DNA from 3 places in the Deinococcus sp. QL22 genome. Region 3 is predicted to be linked to each of the others. Evidence: riboswitches for the same ligand, from Rfam matches in the RefSeq annotation. Region 3 holds a riboswitch; each other region holds the start of a gene.

Region 1 (5,996 bases), on a different replicon from region 3:
GTCAAATCCAATGCCCGCGCAAGATTCGTGACAGCTTGGACGAGGGCGAGTTCCCGTGCCCCTGCGTCCATCCCGTGAATGAGGGCGCGGTCAAGCTTCACCGCATGTACGGGCAGCTGAGTCAGGCCCGCAAAGTTGGCATGCCCTCCCCCAAAATCATCCAAGGTCAGTTGCACTCCTATCGCCCGTAACTCCGCCAGGGCCCGGTGTGACCGTTCCGGCGCGCGGGCTACCTCCTCTTCACGTACTTCTAGGGCCAGCCGCGCGGGTACGACTCCAGCCTCCTGTAGAGCTCGCCGAACCTGATTGGGCAGGCCCGGATCAGCGAGCTGACGTGCAGAGACGTTGACAGCCACCATCAGGGACGGCCAGCGGGCCAGTTCGGTACACGCCTGCCTTAACGTCCATTCACCCAGGGCCAGGCTCAGTCCACTCCGCTCGGCCAGCGGCATGAACTGATCGGGCGTGACGTTCCCGTAGATGGGACTGCGCCAGCGCAGCAGCGCTTCCACCGCGACCCACTGCCCACAGTCGTCTTCAAGAGGTTGGTATTCGAGGTGCAGCTCACCTGCCCTCAGGGCACCGTGCAGGGCCGCCTCCAACGTCGCAGGCGCGAGTCCAACCGAAGTGCCTCCAAACTCAAAACCGCTGCCCCGGGCTTTCGCACGGTACATCGCTTGGTCGGCACGCTCCAAGAGGCCAGCCAGGTCTGAAGCGTCCTGGGGATAGCAGGCCAATCCCACACTCGGGCGCATCGAGAGTTCTATTCCATCCAGATAGAAGCGGTCGTCAAAGGCCTCCAGCAACTGCCTGGCCACCTCTTGCCTATTCCGGTTGTTCACTCCGGGCATCAGCACCACGAACTCGTCGCCGCCTGTTCGGGCGACGGTGTGTTCAGGATCGACAGCGCCGATCAGTCGCTGCGCGACTTGCTGAAGCAGTAAGTCTCCCGTTTGGTGGCCATGCGTGTCATTGACCTCCTTGAATTTATTGAGATCTAGAACGCCAAGCATGACCTGTTCGCCTTGCTGAGCAGCAGTTTTCAGCGCGGCGCACACCCGTTCGGCGAGCAGCAGGCGGTTGGGGAGAGCCGTGAGCGCGTCGTACAGAGCCAAGCGTTCCAGCTCTTGCAAGCGGGCCGCTTGTTCTCGGGCCTGTTTCTCCTTGGCTTCACGCTCAGCTTCATAGCGGGCCTGCTCGTGCTCAAGTTTGGCGCGGGCCTTTTCCAGCTCGCCGCGCGCGGTCAACTCCCGAGTCCGTTTCTCTGCCTCAGCTTGGAGCACGTTTGTCTCGGCTGCATGTGCCTGCTGCCAGAGGGTCAGGGCCGCTTTCAGATCCCCGTGTTGCTCCGTGGCTTGGGCCTGCAGCTTCAGCGCACGGGCATAGATCCGTGCGCGGCCAGTGGCCAGAGCATCCGTGAGGGCCGCTTCCAATAAGACGAGTGCGTCCTGAGGCCGCTCCAACTGCAGCAGGGTCTGCGCGACGCCGCAGCGCGCTTCCAGAATCACGTCAAGATCCTGTTCCTCCTCAGCCATGTGCAGCGCCGCCCGAAAAGCACTCAACGCCTCAGGTAGGCGGCCTTCGTCGCGGCGCAGTTGTCCTAGACCTTGAAGGGAGCTGGCAGCCAGGATGCCGCAGCCTTCGACCAATTCAAGGGCCCGTTCCAGCAGTGTACCCGCTTGCGCAAAGTCGCCGTGACGGCGCAGCAGGTCTGCGTGATTGATCGACACTGCAGTCTCAGCAGGAACCAGTCCAGCATCCTGCGTCAGTTGCAGCGCTTGGGTCGAGCAGACGAGGGCTTCCTGACTCATGTTGAGGGCGTCGTACGTCCGGGCCAGGTTTCCGGCCACCACCGCTGCACGCGATGGCGTGGTCTGAACTGAGGTCGCCTGTGCACGCAACAAGTGCTCCAGCGCTGTATTGAAGTTTCCTAAGTCGAGGTAGACGGCGCCGAGATTGCACAGCACGACAGCTGCGCCCTCATCATCTTGGGCGGCCTCCCGAACCGCGAGCGCTTCTTCGAGATGCAGCAGCGCGCCCGGACTGTCGCCACGGGCATGCTCTAAACCAGCCAAACCGTTGAGGGCGTCCGCGAGTGCCGCAGGAGTGTGCTGTCTCCGAGCCAGCACGATCACCTGTTCAAAGAGGAGGATGGCCCGTAAGTCATCAATCCCTCGTAACGCCCGGGCCTGACCCAACAGCTGGTCACACAAGGGACTCATGGTGTGAGACCAGCTTTCGGCGGACGCAACCGCATGGGTCACTTCAGCAACGCCTCTACGTCGAGCAGTCTCCCCGAGGAAAGTTGAGCAGCGAGGGTTTGAGCTTCTTTTCCTTGGGCCAGTGCAAGGGCAAGGGCGCCACAGACCACAGGCGCAGCGAACGAGGAACCGCTGGCCGTGACCAGGCGGCCGCCCGGATAAGCCGTGTGAATGTTGACCCCAGGAGCTTGTACCTCTCCTCCCCGAGTACTCCAGAGGGGCAGATGACCACTCTGATCCACTGCGGTGACCGAGAGTCCAAAATCCCCAAGACGATTTTTATGGTTCAAGGCATCTGCAGGAGCTTGAGGCGCGCTCCCTCCATTGTTCCCACTTGCGGCAACCACCAAAACGTTCCTTGATGCTGCGTATTGGAGGGCGGCCCGAACGCCCTCACTCGACACCGGCCCAGCGACACTCAAATTAATGATGTGCGCGCCTTCATCGACTGCCAGCCGAATTGCCTGAGCCACATGGGCGGCTTGACCAGATCCATCAGTCCCCAAAACCCGCAGCGGTAGAATTCTGGCAGCGGGTGCCATCTGCTGTAGAACCCCAGCAACGGCAGTGCCATGTCCGTAGATCAGGTCGGTTTCGTTCCCCTGCTCTGAAGCATTCCCGTCTGCGTCTACGAAGTCATGCCCAGGAAGCAGGACACTCCGCAACATGGGATGAGTGAAATCAACGCCCGAATCGAGCAGAGCAATCGTTACGCCTTTGCCGGCTTGGGCCTGTGCCTCCTGGGCCTTGACCTGCTGCAGCCAAGCCGTGTTGCTGGACAGGACAGAAGTTCCTCCTTCTCCCCAGAGACGGGCGCCCTCAGCCCACAAGCGGGCTCCACTGGACGAGAAACTGTGCCCTGCCGAGAGCGGTGAAGGAGAGGCAGAAAGGCTAGCCACTGAGAGTGGAAGCATGGAGCTGGGAGGGAGGGAGGATTTACCGCAGGCCCCCAGAAACAGCGCCGACAGGAGCAGGAAGACGCGGGACATCAGCAGCCTCTCAGTCCGCCGCTTCAGCGGCAGAAGCGGGCAATTGCCGGGCCAGCCCACGCACCACCGTCATCACCGTGTAGGCGTCGATCGCAGTCACTACACCCGTACAACAGGTGTGGGGCATCTGTGTCGAGGCCACCTCAACGGAAATGGTTGAGCGCTCGCAGCTCAGCCGGAAGTTCGCCGCGGAGCCCGGCAGGGGCGTCCAACCGACTTGAAAGGATGGACAACGCGCGATCAGCCGGTTCAGGAGCCAGCAGTCGAAGGCGCTGGCATGACCACTCTCACTCACGGGCAGCAAAAACTGTACGGCTGAGTTGAGTAAGTCGGCCGCCCGATACTGCTCGTAGCTGTTCATGGCCAACCGCCGAACCTGCCCCATAATGTCTGTGACGGCGTCATCTAGGGTGTTCGCTTGAACCCAAATGCCGTCTCCACCAGGAACATCGTTGCCCAGAGCAATGGTGCCGTGGGCCATACGGCCATCAAAGGTAGTGCGCACTGTCAGGGTCAAACCGGCCACTGATTCGCTCCGAACAATAGTTTTCATGCATGCTCCTGAGCGCTCTATCAGCGCTCTCCCAATACTGGGGTTAAGGACGCCGTCATTTTCTCAACGGCTTGACAGATAGTCGGTCGCACCACTGGCTCCGCGCGTCCCAGGTGCCCGAATACAGGACCACGCCTCATTGCCTCTACCAGCCAGATCCTAAAGGAGCTGTACTGATGAAAAAGATTGAAGCATATCCCACACCCTGAAGCAATGCGCGACTGGGCTATTCCCCCAGTGGGGGTATGCACGATCAGCAGATAGCGTCATTCGGCCGAGCGGTCAAGGGCCAGAAGGACGAGGAAACTGAGGTCGTCGCTAGGCCTTTTGATAGGGCTGGCCCGACTTCACGACGGCTAAGCCCGTCCGCAGGAGTTTGCGCTCGAGGGCGACCAAAGCGGCTTTAGGCGGCTGGCCCTCGGCACGGATGTAATGGTAAAAGTCGTCCATCCGACTCTTGGAACGTTGAGCGCCCAAGGCGGCGAGGTACGCTGTCCGGCTGAGATGAGCATTCCCAGTCTTGGAAATGCGTTCACGTCGATGAATACTGCTTCCTGCTTCAAAAGGTTCAGGGCAATTCCTGCATAAGTAGAAATCTCGCCCCCTCTCCAGCAGCGCGAAACCATCCGTTTGCGCCCAGACACTTGCTGCACTGAGAAAGCCATAACCGGGAATCGTCATCAACAGGGACAGAGGTTCACCCAGAAAACCATCAGTCTCTTTTAGCGTATGCACCGCTTTCTCCAAGGTCTCGACCTGCACTTTCAGGAACGCCACACGTTCCTGAATCAGGCCAAGAGGCTGTGTTGCCTTGATAGGCATAGCGTAGGCTGATTCGCCGTGACCGACGCCAAGCCTTATCGCCCCCGCTTCCCGATGACGATGAGCCAGCCCGCGGGCTGGCTCGACCACCGCTTCCCTTTGAGTTATAGAGATGTTCAGGAGCTGCTTCACCAGCGCGGTATCGAGGTGAGCCACGAGACGCTGCGCGAATCGTGTATTAAGTTTGAACCGCGCTTTGCTGAAGACCTACGTCACCGGGAATCCCGCCGGGGTTCCCGGTGGTTCTTGGATGAGGTCTGTACGACGATAGCTGGTGGCCGGCATCGGTTGTGGCGCGCGGTGGACGAGCACGGTTCCGTGCAGGGCATTTTTCAACGGCATCGCGATCCTGAAGCTGCGAAGACGTTCCTGACCATACTTCTGGGTGAACACGGCGTTCCAGAGGTCATTCACACCGATGGGCTGCGGAACTACGGGGTGGCCATCTGGGAGCTTCCGAGCTTGAGAGACGTCAATTACCAGAAGGTGATCTTCACGGCCCGGTGCAACAATCTGATTGAGCAAGAACACCGCCCCACTCGGCGACAGGAGCGAAGTCAGCAGGGGTTGGGGCGGCGAAAACGCGCTCAATCATTTCTGAGTTTGCACGCCTGCATCACTAACCTCCACCAGCACTCGCGAAGGGGCGTTTCCGCATCAACCGGAAGACAACATCAAAAGCACGTGTTTCAGACGTGGTCTGCGGTTGCAGCAGGGGTGGCCTGAGCCTCAAGCCACCCCTGCCCTCAGCTTGCTGTGATACCAGTTAAGGCCACCTAACCTGCCGGGCCACTTTCGGAGGACGTCTATTGCATCCTGCTTCGGCCTCGTTCGGTACTGCTTCGTAGATTGGGAGAGCCAGACGGGCCAGGGAAGCAAACAGTTTCATCAAGCTAAACCATTGGTAACATATATCACTTTATTTTCGAGTACTGAACTTGCATCACGATGAAGTAGCGCCGACTCACCCCGGCTGACTGTTAATAAAGAGGGGGGAGGGGCTGGATACCCCTAGCGGCTCGCTTTGAGCGTCAACCAAATTTTTCGCGTCCAACACGAGCTTCACTGAGGGTTTCAAGGCTCATCCTCTTTGCCTTGTCTTTCCTTGCGCAGGATTGTAATCACCCTTTGATCTCTTGAAAGATATATTAAGTCATGTTCAATTACTCAATGTGGAGTTGGAGTAGGGCGTTGGAGATATGTGGTGAATTGGGGATCACCAGGTGAACGGATTTGATCCAATCCATCATGGTCCAGCAGTCTGGAAATTGCAGGGGCTGAAGTTCGGCATTGGGGAACTTGCTGTAGCAAAAGTCTTTAAGGGCTGGGACGCGGAGAGACTCGCTACAACACTTGGCCTCAACGTGGTGG
Region 2 (5,996 bases), 110 kb from region 3:
CTGCGTGGACGGTGGAGGATCTCCGTGCAGATGAACACCTCAACCGCGCGGAGATCCGCCGTCTGGGAGACCGTTTTCGCCTGGTCACGCCCGGCACGTCCCTGCTGGTGCTTGACCGCGTGGAAGATTACCTGAGATATGACGTCACGCCACCTGCGCAGCTGCGGGCCGAATATCAGACCTTGAAACAGGCCCGCGATGCCCGGAACGCCCAGACGGCGGCGGAACATCTGTCAGCGGTTCAGCGGATGCTGAGTGGGTACGACGCGTGGTGGAAGCGGCCTTTCCCGAAAACAGCACCTGAATCGAAGCCTGTGCCCGAAGCACAGGGCCTGCCCCTCTCAGGATCAGCGGCCAGTGAGTCTCCCACCGGTGCGGTCCCCCCCATGATGCCCGCTCCGGTGGTGCCGCAGAACAGTCGCGCGGCGCCAGCTCCTTCCGCAGCGCCCAGCCCGAGTTCTTCCCCAGCGCCGGCGGAGACCGGGGCCGTCACTGTCCAGCTTCAGAAGTGGAGGCCTGACGCACCGTATGCCGAACGCCTGCGGGCGGCAGCGACAGCAGATCTCTACCGGATTTATCTGGATGAACGGCCCAGCTATGAGCTCAGTCCTGCGTTCTACCTTGACGTGGCGGACCTTCTCCTGGAGCGCGGCCTGCATGACCTGGGCCTGCGGGTGCTGAGTAACCTTGCCGAGCTTGAGCTGGAGAACCGCGCGGTGCTGAGGATCCTTGCCTACCGGTATATGCAGGCGGGACACCCGGAACTCGCCATCCCTGTCTTCCAGACGGTGGAGCGCCTCGCGCCGAACGAGCCGCAGAGTTACCGTGACCTGGGGCTGGCCTATGCCGCAGCAGGCAACGAGCAGCGCGCCATCGAAACGCTCTACACGGTCGTGCGCCGCAGCTGGGATGGGCGCTTCCCGGAAGTCGAGCTGCTGGCACTCAATGAACTCAACGCCATTGTCAGCCGTGGCCGAAAAGCCGTCTCGACGACCTTCATGGATCCTCGTCTGAAAGGTGCACACCCACTGGACGTCCGGGTGGTGGCGACCTGGGACGCGGACAACACCGACTTGGACATGTGGGTGACCGACCCGAACGGTGACCGCGTCTATTACGGTGCGCCTCTGAGCACCCAAGGTGGACAGCTTTCCAAGGATTTTACGGGTGGGTACGGCCCAGAGGTTTTTTCCCTGCGCGATGCGAAGCCGGGAAGATATACCATTGAGATGGATTATTTTGGAGAGAATCAGCAGCTGCTGTCTGGCACCGTTACCCTGCAAGTCAAGGTCATCACAGGCTTCGGAACTTCGGGCGAGCGCGAGCAACTTATTACCTTGCGCCTGAAGGACAAAAAAGACCAGTTGCTCGTCGGCGAGTTCACAGTGAAGTGAATCTTTCTCCTCAACAGCAAAGGGTTTTGGGAACGCACCTGCGGTTGGGTCGGTGTAATCGGCAGTTGCCTCAAGTTCAGGCGCCTTTTCTAAAAGGGTGTGTTGTCTTAATCGGACGTACTGGGATACCTTAATTCTGCGTACCTCTCAGCCCCTGACACTTTGAGGCAAATGGCGTCTTAGACGCAGTGCCACATGGCAAAGGGCAACATCAGAGTCTGTGACGAACACCGAAACCGCCTTGCTGCATACTGACACGCTCGCCGCCCATCTCAAAACCCGTCTCCCACACCGCCGAATGGATGCCTGAAGCGGCTGGCTGAAGTGCTCCTGGCACTTCTCCAGGCCGAATCCACCTTCCACCGCAAGATCGCTCTCCATCTGCCCCGGGACGCTCCTCTGAAGTCCAGAACTCGCATCGTGCCACGATGCTCAGATCACCCTGCAGGACGTCTGTGACGTCCTACTTCCCTTGCTCCCCGACCGTAAGCTCACCTTGATGATGGACCGCACGACCTGGCATGACAGTCAGGCCCCTCTCCATATTCTTGTCTTGGGCGCCCTCCTCGGGGGCGCCGTGATCCCGCTGGTGTGGACAGTCCTCCCTCACCAGGGGAACAGCTGCACCGCAGCCCGCATTCTTTTGGTGGCTCGACTGCTCAAAGTGTTCCCTGCCAAACGCTGGGCGGTCTTGATCGCCAACCGAGAGTTCATTGGGCAAGAATGGTGCTGTTTCCTGCGCTGGAAACAGATCCGGCAGTGTCTGCGCATCCGGGAAAACACCCGCATTGAAGATGAACTTGTCCGTGACGTGTTCACCTACCTGAAACCCGGTGAAGTGCGGACGCTCTTTGAGCGGACCTGGGTGTACGGTGGCTGGATGCAGGTGGCCATCACCCTGTCCCCTGTGGGGGATAGGGTGATCGTCGCTTCGGATTTGCCTGTCAGGGACGTTCTTCAAACGTACCGGCTCAGGTGGGGCATCGAGTGTGCGTTCTCGGCCCTCAAATCGAGGGGACTGAACCTGGAAGTCACGCATATGACCGCCGCCGACCAGATTTCGAGGCTGCTCGGGTTGCTGTGCATCGCCTTGGCCTGGATCGCCCGGGTCGGGGCGCAAGATCAGCGTCAGACCTTGACGAGGTCTGACAATCGGGGGCGAGCCATCCGAAGTCAGGTGCGCACCGGGTGGATGGCCCTGAGTGAGGCCGTACGGTGGGGTAGAGACGCCTTTTAGAGCTGCCTTCAGCTCCTACCTACTGGGACGTCAATTCCTCTAAGTGTCAGGTGCTGAGGTCGTGCCGTGAGCCGGAATTTCTACCAGCGGACACTCACTCCGATATTAGCGCTATCAATTGAAGGTGAGGTGAGGCCAACGCCAATACCCACATTCAATGACCAATTCGGCTGCAGTGGCGATGTGCCAGCAGAGCCTATTGAATAGGTAAGTCCAGCAGTATTAGCCAATGGACTATAATTAATGTAAGCACCCTGGGAAAATTTCTTAGCAGGTTCAACGGTATAGGGAACTACAGCGAGCACTCTTTCTTCACTGTTAGTGACAGTTATATGGCCACTGTGGGCTTCGAGAACTACCGCATTAATATTTTGTAGAACGTAAGCTGGTAATATTACTTTGTTATTCGTATATCGGAAAACGAGTCTCGGGTCACTTGAGGTAATCCTGACCTCTGTTGCAATCTCGCTGAAAAGTGTGAACGTCAGCCCACCAGTAGTGTATCCAGAATTGAGGCGACTCTCAATTCGTTGTGGTTGAACAAGTATTTTCTGCGCTACAGCTACTTGAGGAGGAGGAGGAGCTGGCGTAATCTGGATATTGAAGTTAGGAACCTGCGCGGAAGCGTATGAGGCAAGAAGAAATATTGTACTGAGGATTCTCTTCATATAAACGACCAGAGGCGAGAAGATTGATCAATCTTCTCGCCTAAAAGAGAGAGAGTTTAGAAGCTCTGGTCTACTGGCCCGACGGGGTCGGCGGACGTGCCAGTCAAGTCAAAAGCGACCGACATCGTTTTATTGGAGAAGGCTAGACGATCAGCTTCACTAGCAAGGGTGTCGAAGGTAATCGTGTAGAGGACGGATCCAGTCGCACCAGCCGCAACAGCTACACCAGAAGCGTTATCACTTGTGACTGCAACATACTCGCTGGCGAGTGAGCCACCCAGCGCGTGGGCCGAGGTCACAGTGATTGCGCGGTTGGTGTCGTTCCTGACGGGGATGGTGATAGTAAATGATGCGCCAGAGCGGATGTTAGCTGTAGGGATGGTGAACGAGCCGCTGCCTACGCTAAATTTCACGGAATCCAAACTCTGACCGTTGGCGGAGACCGTCATGGTCGCTTCGTTCTCGCTGACAGAATTGCTGCCTATGGCGTAGGCAGCGCTGCTCAAGGCGAGGGCGGCGATCAGGGCAATGCTTTTAAAGTTACGCATGGGAGAACTCCTATGGAGGCAGGTGCCTTCTATAAATCTGCGGCTATAACCCCATGTAAGGGTCGCGCTGGACGAAAAGTCGGTCGCACCACTCGCTCCTCACACACCAGGTGCCCGAATATGGCGTGTGAATCTTTGCATCTCTTCGGCAGAGGGTTCTCTGTTCGAAGTGCCCATAGATTACTTTAGGAACCATACGAAGCTCTTACAAAACTCACAAGCGATTTAATTAATGGAAAGACTACTTTTGGCCCTTTGTGGTCTTTTGCATTAGTCGTGAAAGGTACTGGCAGCACGGCTGCTATTACCGCATTCGGGTGGCTAGCAGCGGGGTTACGTAGGTCTTCCCACTTGCGGCGGTCTGTGTCCAGTCGGGCCAGCTATGCTGCCAGTGTTTGTGTTCCTGCACAGCCTTCTACTTCTGCCGTCCAAGCGTTCCATATTAGGCGGCAATACCAGGGCTGGGAATGTAGGTCATCAGAGCATGGGCGAGGGCGCCGGCCAGCATCCTGACCAGCTCACTGCGTTTAGATAGGTGGGTCTCTCCTAGCAGGCGTAGAGCATAGATCACGTCCTGCACGCTCTAAGGGGCCGTGCAACAGTCACTAAGTAACGGGCTCTCAGTTCGTTGAGAGCAAGGGCCCGTATCTTTAATCTCGAATACCAATTTATTTCTGTAAGGGCAGAGGCCAGCTACTCCTCAAAACAGGCGAAATGGACGGAAGAGGTAGCTTCTATAGGGTGTTTCTGCGATGAAAGCACCCAGAGCCGACCGCCTCACGATAGCCTACAGACCGTTCTACGGTCTGCGTTTGTGCTGGACGCCCGCCTTTTGGCTGTGCTTTGGTCTTGGCGATCATTCAGGCCCGCACGGTGGTGCTGTAAATTTGCTCTTCCAGAGCTCTCTCCCTGCGTGTACAATTTTCAACTGGTGGATGCTGCCGGTAAGATCGTGAACGCAGAGATAGCCAAAGGGCTGGCTATCCTTGAGGTGCACAGCGGATAAAAGCTTGTTCTGAACGTTGCCGTTCATCCAGTCGTGCATAACGTAACCTTGGATGATGGTGGCGAGCTCAATTCTCCAGCGCCTCAGGCCACAACTCAGCCTTTTGCAGAATCCGCATCAGAGGACGTGTTCATGCCCAGTAAAGTAGCCCTTTCCCGAGAATACGATCTCCTTGCGGTGGCGGCGAACCTCGAAGAAGTCGCGGGGGCTTTCGTGGGTGGCCTGGTCTGCGTGGAGCGTCGGGGCCGGCCCTGGCGCATTGAGGCCCTGATTGAGGTCACACCGACTTCAGTGACCACGGGAGGCGGGTATATCTATGACCTGGCCACAGGACAGCCTCAGTTCGAGACGGGGAGTTTCTGCCTGCGCCCCCTCACGCGGGAAAAGCTGGATTACCTGATTCTCGCGGAAGGGTTGCGTGTTGCAGACAAACTGAAGCCGAACGAGCTGAAGCTGGCTGAGCGCGCTGAATTGATGCCGGCTGCACGAGCACTCCTCGACTTGTACACCCGGATGCGTGATAGAGAGCGCCAGCCTGTGCACGGGAGCGGATGAGCTCGTCGGAATGCGATGTGGCCTTCCCTATGCTCAGGAGAGACAGAGCAGAAATCGATAGATAGAAGGGTGCTGTCTAACAGTACTGCTGCTACAACCACAGTGCGTCACCTATCTCCGGTGTTCTGGGCCGCATCACTTCGCCTCTATCTCTGTTCCGGTCCCCTGCCTTCTGCTTCGAGGTTGTTCTATGGCCAAACGCCTTACCCCGCCCCTGCCTCCTGCTCACCCTCTCAAGGTGTCCATGCGTGGAATATTGACCACTGTGGGCCCGGCACGAGTTGCCCAACTTCAGGCTGAGGTACAGGCCTCGTTGGTCTTGGAGGGGTTTGATCCAGTGACCACGGAGCGGGTCTTGCAAACCGCTCTCGTTCGGTGGGCAGAGGATGATGGTTCAGATCAGTTCTGACGGCCAGCCAGGTGATCCACATGGATTCCGGGCAGACCTTTTGCTGCTCGACGTCGCCGATGGCGTCAGGCGTGCGGCGAGAATCCGACTCCTGAGCTGTTGGCGTGTCCAGGACGCCCGACTGTCCTGGACCGGGAACCCTAAACTGCGTGGATGACTGCCCTCCTCAGCCTGGGTGT
Region 3 (5,996 bases):
TAGATTTTTCACTTTCGTGCCTGGTTGGCCGCGCTCACTCAGGCAGATCAGGCTTTGACTATGGTCCTGCACGACACCACTCTCCGGGCCGGTGCGCCTGCTCTCACGCAGGACGAGGTGGAGTATTTATTGAAGTTATGTGCCCCGTCGCTGAAAGCCAGCCTTCCGCCTGGGGTCTGGCCCAGCGTCATTTCTCAATTCCACACCCGATTTAAGCGGCCGCAAGACCCGGCGTATACCTCGGAACCCAGTCTGCCGCTGGACCTCCACATCCAGGCTATTGGTGATATGCACGTGCATATCACCGGGCAACCCGACCCCATCGTAGCTGACCTGTGGCGGGTTCCCCTCGGGCTTACTGAAGCGCTCGTCTGCATCGGCAACGACCATCTCCGTGCCGTGCAGCAACAACTGGAGACCATCCGCACGGCGGACACCGCCGGTTCCCCCGCTGCTCTTACCCAACTGCACGACCTGATCCGCCTGCACGGTCCAGTGATCTGCCGTTGCGCAGGGCAGCCTGCGGTACAGCGGACCCGGCCTCACCGCGCCGGGTTTGCTGACCTCACCTGCCAGATTGATGTCGACGGTCAAGCGATCTGGCTATTGACCTTCACCGTGCGCGTTCCGCCTCGGTGGCTGCCCCTCGCGTATCGTCACGACACCATCGGCGTCGATGTAGGCATCCGCCTCTCGAACGCCCCAGGTATGTCTCAGGGGGTCGCCGTGCGAACCTATGGCATGACGACAAGCCAAGACATCGCCTCGGTCCTACCGCTCTCTCCGGAGGACCTGCGGCTCGCGCTTGAGGGTGCTGAACTCGCTGGCGCCCTAGCCCGCGTTGACGCTGTCACTCAGCTGGCAGCCGCGCTCAGCGTGCCGGCCGCCGACCTGCTCGCCCAGGTCGGTGCCCATCCCGCCCAAATCAGGAAGAGGCCTTAGAGCGTGCTGCACGTGGAATTGAGTTCATTACCGCCGCCTTGGTGTATTGAGGTTCTCCGCTCCGGTGGCATGCAAGTCTGTGGGCATGACAAGCCACGACACTGACTCTGCTCTACCTCTGTCTCCGGCACACCTCCGGCTCGTCTTGGCTGGCGCTGAGCTGGCTGGTGTATGTGCCGCTATTGATGCCGTGGAGCACGCAGCTGCGGCTCTGGGCTTGTCCGTTGAAGAGCTAGCGATTCACAACGGCAAGCGTGCGGAACAGACTATGGAGCGTCTGACGGAGGACTTGTGCCGTGTACTGGAGTCCGGTATTGATTCTGACCGAAACCCCATCACGCCCGAGGAACTCGCCCAGCTGCTGGCTCTCGGTGGCGGCGGTCCGGCTGTTCGGGCAGTGGCGCGGCGGGCGAGCATCTGGCTTTATTACACCCAGCCCGACATGGCTCAGAGTGCGCGGCAGGACGCGCGGATCATCGCCTTCATGACCGCCGCGCTGGCGTATTGAGGTTCTCTCTGCAATCGCCCGTCCGAGTCTCTCGTCGGCCGCTGCTCTGGTAGCTCATCGGTAGGCAGGACGCGCTCGCCGCCCTGGGTGCTGCGCTGGGGTCGCCCGCGCCCCTGCGGAGGCCGTTAGCACACGTGGACTACAGCTGACCTCCCCGCCTGCCCCAGCGCCCCGCCGATCGAGCGGGGCGCGTCACGTGTGCATGGGCGTCTCCACCCACGGTGTGCCACCTATGTGCTTGGAAGACCAAACCGAACAAACGGTATCCGACGACTACACTCCGGCCGAGGCCAGGCTCGTGGCGGTCGGCGGTGACCTCGCTGCCCGGCTCAGTGTCCTGACCGACACCCAGGATCTCAGCGCCCCAGAGGTAAGAGAGGCCCGCCAGAGCGTCGACACTGCTGCACAGAGATCGCGCACGCGTTGAGCAGTGACTCCTCACTCACCCCCGCCCGGCTCGCGCGCCTGATGATGGTGGACGGCGGCGCGGCAGTGGTGCGTGCGGTGGCTGTCGTGCTGATCCAAGCGAGACGAACGGTGACCCCGCGCGGAAGGACCGCGCTCTGGAGTTCGTCCAGCTTGCCCTCGCGTACCCTTCCCCCGCCTGAAGCACAGGCGGGGGCACTTGTTGTGGTGTCGATCGGACATATGTCTGGTGCGCACTGAACCCGTAGAATGCCGGGATGACTGTGCCAGAAGACATCCTCTGCCGGGCCTATGAGCTTGCCGGCGACGAGCAAGACACCGTTCTGCTTGACCTGCGTGGCATTGACTGGGGCACTCTGACCAATGATCTGGAGTTCTATCCCAGTGACACCGGGGGCGGCATGCAGATGCTGGTTGCTGACTCGGAGTATGACTTGCAAGTGCTGATGACGGACGGGGAGGCGGGGGTGCCGACGGACGCGGAAGACTTCTGGTTGGCGCTGTCTGACGGCGAGGACGAGCTCTTCTCAATGGTCGTGCGGAACGGTGTGTTGGAGTAGCCCGCCCTGCCTGAAGCGCCCCACCCGTGGAAGGGTGGGGCGCTCTTCTGCCGGCCTTTCGCCCGTGCCCTATGCATCCCGTTATGCAGTGCACGCTTTGGTCAATCAGTTGCTCCACGCGTTTCTGTCGTATTCTGGGCGTGATACATTTGACGTGTAGCAGGGGTCTGCGCGAGGGGCTGAAGCCATTTTTTGAGTTGGTCTGACTACGGATCAGAAGGCCAGGGGTTCGAATCCCTTCAGGCGCACCACCATAAACCTCGTCCTGGACGGGGTTTTTCTCTTTTGTTTCTCAGTGCCAGATGGCCGCGTGCCTTGTTCGTGCCTTACGGTCGCAACCCCATTTTGAAACCCATTGACCTAAGCAGTCAGTTGTCTGGCACGGCAACTTTGAGGTGTGCCACAGGGTGGTGCGGTAGCTCAGGGAGGGTCGCCTGCAAAGTGTTGTGGGTGCCGTCGTGTGAGGCATGTGGGTGCCAGGCTTCATCAACTGCTCGCTCAGCAGTGGCAGCGGTTGTCAAATTCTAGTGAAACTGTCGTTGTCTAACTGAGTATGTCGCCCGTTGTGCTGGAGAGCGTTAACGCTCTCCAGCACGAGTTATTTGTGGATTGATCAGTCTCCTGATGGTGTCTTCCACCTGCAACGACATGATGAGTGCAACAGTCCACCCTCCGAACACAGGAAAACCAGCCTCCCAACCCCTCTTAGAGCAACATGTCGTTTTAGTTTCATAGATGTCGTATGGCTTCTCACTACAAATAGGGGTCGACAGCGCAAAGGGCGGTGCGTTTGTGCCGTTTCAATCTCAGTTCACAGTGATCCCATCCCCGCCAGGACACAGGGAGCACAGGTGGCAGGAGCGCCGGGCGCCACGCACCCCAGGGTAAGAAGCGGCGCGGGCGTCTGGGGGCCAAGGAGTGAAGCCCCATGTGAACTGCAGCAGGACTGTGTTGAAGCGAGCCGGTACCGAACCGCTAGTTCTGGAAGAGTTTCAGGGCAATGTCGACATCGACGCTGCCGTGGAGCGCAGGCTGCGTATGCAACAGGCGGGGGCGGACGGTGCGGAGGGTGACGGTGGTGTCCACTAGGCCCTGCAGGCACTCTGTGGCGGTGGGAATCAGCGTTTCGTTTTCTTTGAACATCCGGAAATAACGGTGTTCAAACAAGGAGAATTTCGTTTTCCGCAGCGACCGAGCCACGGCGACGTATTTCATGGCGGCAAAGACAAAACTGCCGATCTCGCTGTCGTGCGACAGCGCATCGCTGAGCGTCTGGCGCTGAGTTTCATTCAGGTCCTTGGTGCAACAACGCCGGAGGACATGAGTAGAGATCACTTGAAAGCCGTGAGGAGTTGGGCACGGATCTGCACACTGGGCTCCCCCGCTCCATGACCTTAATGAAGGTGAGTCTAATGTGTGAAGGTGATAAATTCCACCCTATTAGGAGAGGATTAAAGTAACCTTTAACCACAAGTAAACCCGGTGTGAACGACCTCATTTCGGATGTCCCTGTGGGCATTCGATGGGCCGCGAAGACCTTTGTCCTGTATCCGGTCACCTGGGGCAAAGCGAGCGAGTGGTGAGACCCGCCCAGTAAGGAGCCTTTATGAAGACAGGCAGCCCTCTGGTACCAATTCTCACGATGCTCGCGTTGGCCGGCTGTTCGCAGGATGCAACGCCGAAAGCGGCTAACACCACGGCGACGACCACCTCGTCAGTAGCGGACGTGGCAAATGTGTCATCCGGTACGTTAAAGGCACAGGGAATAGTTCAAGACAATCAGAACGGGATAGGCGCTTCTGCCACAACGTCGATTTCTGTTTGCTCTGGGTCTACGGCTCCCACCACAGGCACCATGACCTTCCGTGTCAAGGGAAGGCAGAGCTCTGGCTACAGCATCGAGGTGAAGAGCAAGTTCATTGGGACATGGAATGGTAGCACGATAAGTTGGGGAGCTGAGGCGTCGAAAAGAATCAGCGTAGCCGCGCAGACGGACCCTAATGACCAGACCTCATACTCCGTCCCGATTGAGATCGTCATCAATGGCGCCCCTGTAAACACAGGGAGCTCATTTAGCGAAAGGCCGACGGTAGCAACGCCTCTGCCATCACCAGCAGGGGCTCACCCATTGGAAATTGGTAATGGGGGAAGTGGCACGGCGACAGTGTTCGTGAAAGTGGCGAGTTGTGCAGATGCCAACACGGCGCCGGTCTTAACCATCCCCAACAACGACAGCAAAGAAGCCACAGGCCAAAACACGCCCTATAGCTTCGTGGTGTTGTCCAGCGACAAAGAAGATGGTGTCCTCGCCCCAACCTGTAAGGTAGGAACAACCACGATTCCTATGGTCAATGCTCCCAACAGCGTGACCCCAGCTGATGCGAAGGCTTACCAGGGCAGCTTGAACCTGCCGATAGGTTCCACCACGATCACCTGTTCAGCCATAGATAGCGGGAGACGCACCGACGGAACGGCAGATCAGGTTCTGACCACTCCGGCGAGCTTCCAAGTGGTCGTCAGTGACACGATCGCGCCGACCGTCACCCCTGGAAATATTACGCAGAACACTTGGCGTAACACCCCGTTGGCTCAAGCCTTTATGGCTTCCGACGCCGGTTCTGGCCTTGCAGTTGCTTCCGACGCCTCATTTACCCTGACCGCCAGTGCTCAGTCAGCGAACGCCACCACACCGACTGTGGCGAGCAAGACGGTGACCGACGTGTCTGGTAATACGACCACCCGCACGGTCAGTGCTCTAATCGACCTGGCTAAGCCCACCATCAGCGCCGCGACCTTCGCGGCCGACGGCACCACCCCCATCACCCCGAACGCCAATGGCTGGTTCAAACAGCCGGTGGTTGTCAAGTTCACTTGCACTGACGCTCACTCGGGCATCGTCGCCAGTGGCGAGGGCGCCTGCCCAGAAGCTGTGACAGTGGGTGCGAACAGCGACACAGGCGACAGCGGACAGACCGTCAGCGGCGCCGTTAAAGACAACGCCGGTAACACCAGCGATCTTGAGAGCCTGACCGTGAAAGTGGACAAGACCGCACCGACCATCTCGGCCACTGTTTCTCCCACGCCGAACGCTGCTGGCTGGAACAACAGCAACACAACAGTGATCTTCACCTGTTCGGATGGCGACTGCCCAGCTCCTGTGGTCGTGAGCAGCGAGACTGCCGGACAGACCGTGAGTCATACGGTCACCGACCGTGCCGGTAACACGGCCAGCGCCTCCGCACTGGTGAAGCTCGACAAGACTGCTCCGACGCCCAGCTTGGCGTCCACTCCTGCCACGCCGGATGGCCTGAACGGTTGGTACAAGACGGACGTGAGCTTCGTCGGCGCCAACACTGATGCTCTGAGCGGCCCAGCCACCTGTACCACTGTCTCCCCCCTGCGTACCGACTCGGCCAGCCACACTGTCACCACGACCTGCTCCGACATCGCTGGGAACATTGCCGACGCCTCGATGACCGTCAAGCGCGACGCCACCAGGCCTGTCATCAACGCCACCGCTGACCGCGCGCCAAACTCCGCTGGCTGGTACAACGCTAATG

The links. A riboswitch is a leader RNA that binds a small molecule or an ion and turns the genes downstream of it on or off. The one in region 3 is predicted to bind cyclic di-GMP.
Region 1: linked by a shared signal. The riboswitch ahead of M1R55_RS16945 (hypothetical protein) and the one ahead of M1R55_RS19645 (PxKF domain-containing protein) in region 3 are both predicted to bind cyclic di-GMP.
Region 2: linked by a shared signal. The riboswitch ahead of M1R55_RS21830 (hypothetical protein) and the one ahead of M1R55_RS19645 (PxKF domain-containing protein) in region 3 are both predicted to bind cyclic di-GMP.

What each region holds. Positions count from the first base shown of each region.
Region 1 covers NZ_CP097150.1:186,613-192,608, forward strand. The annotation lists gene M1R55_RS16935 (EAL domain-containing protein) at 1-2,222, opposite strand, end outside; gene M1R55_RS16940 (S8 family serine peptidase) at 2,261-3,091, opposite strand; gene M1R55_RS16945 (hypothetical protein) at 3,261-3,803, opposite strand; cyclic di-GMP riboswitch class II at 3,875-3,959, opposite strand; gene M1R55_RS16950 (transposase) at 4,122-4,580, opposite strand; gene M1R55_RS16955 (IS6 family transposase) at 4,644-5,351, shown strand.
Region 2 covers NZ_CP097151.1:516,343-522,338, reverse strand. The annotation lists gene M1R55_RS21845 (VIT domain-containing protein) at 1-1,394, shown strand, start outside; partial or broken gene M1R55_RS21840 (transposase) at 1,719-2,628, shown strand; gene M1R55_RS21835 (hypothetical protein) at 2,712-3,299, opposite strand; gene M1R55_RS21830 (hypothetical protein) at 3,356-3,847, opposite strand; cyclic di-GMP riboswitch class II at 3,916-3,999, opposite strand; gene M1R55_RS21825 (hypothetical protein) at 4,986-5,408, shown strand; partial or broken gene M1R55_RS32345 (hypothetical protein) at 5,971-5,996, shown strand, end outside.
Region 3 covers NZ_CP097151.1:61,561-67,556, reverse strand. The annotation lists gene M1R55_RS19670 (hypothetical protein) at 61-942, shown strand; gene M1R55_RS19665 (hypothetical protein) at 1,211-1,450, shown strand; gene M1R55_RS19660 (hypothetical protein) at 1,689-1,877, shown strand; gene M1R55_RS19655 (hypothetical protein) at 2,134-2,436, shown strand; gene M1R55_RS19650 (hypothetical protein) at 3,412-3,771, opposite strand; cyclic di-GMP riboswitch class II at 3,953-4,036, shown strand; gene M1R55_RS19645 (PxKF domain-containing protein) at 4,292-5,996, shown strand, end outside.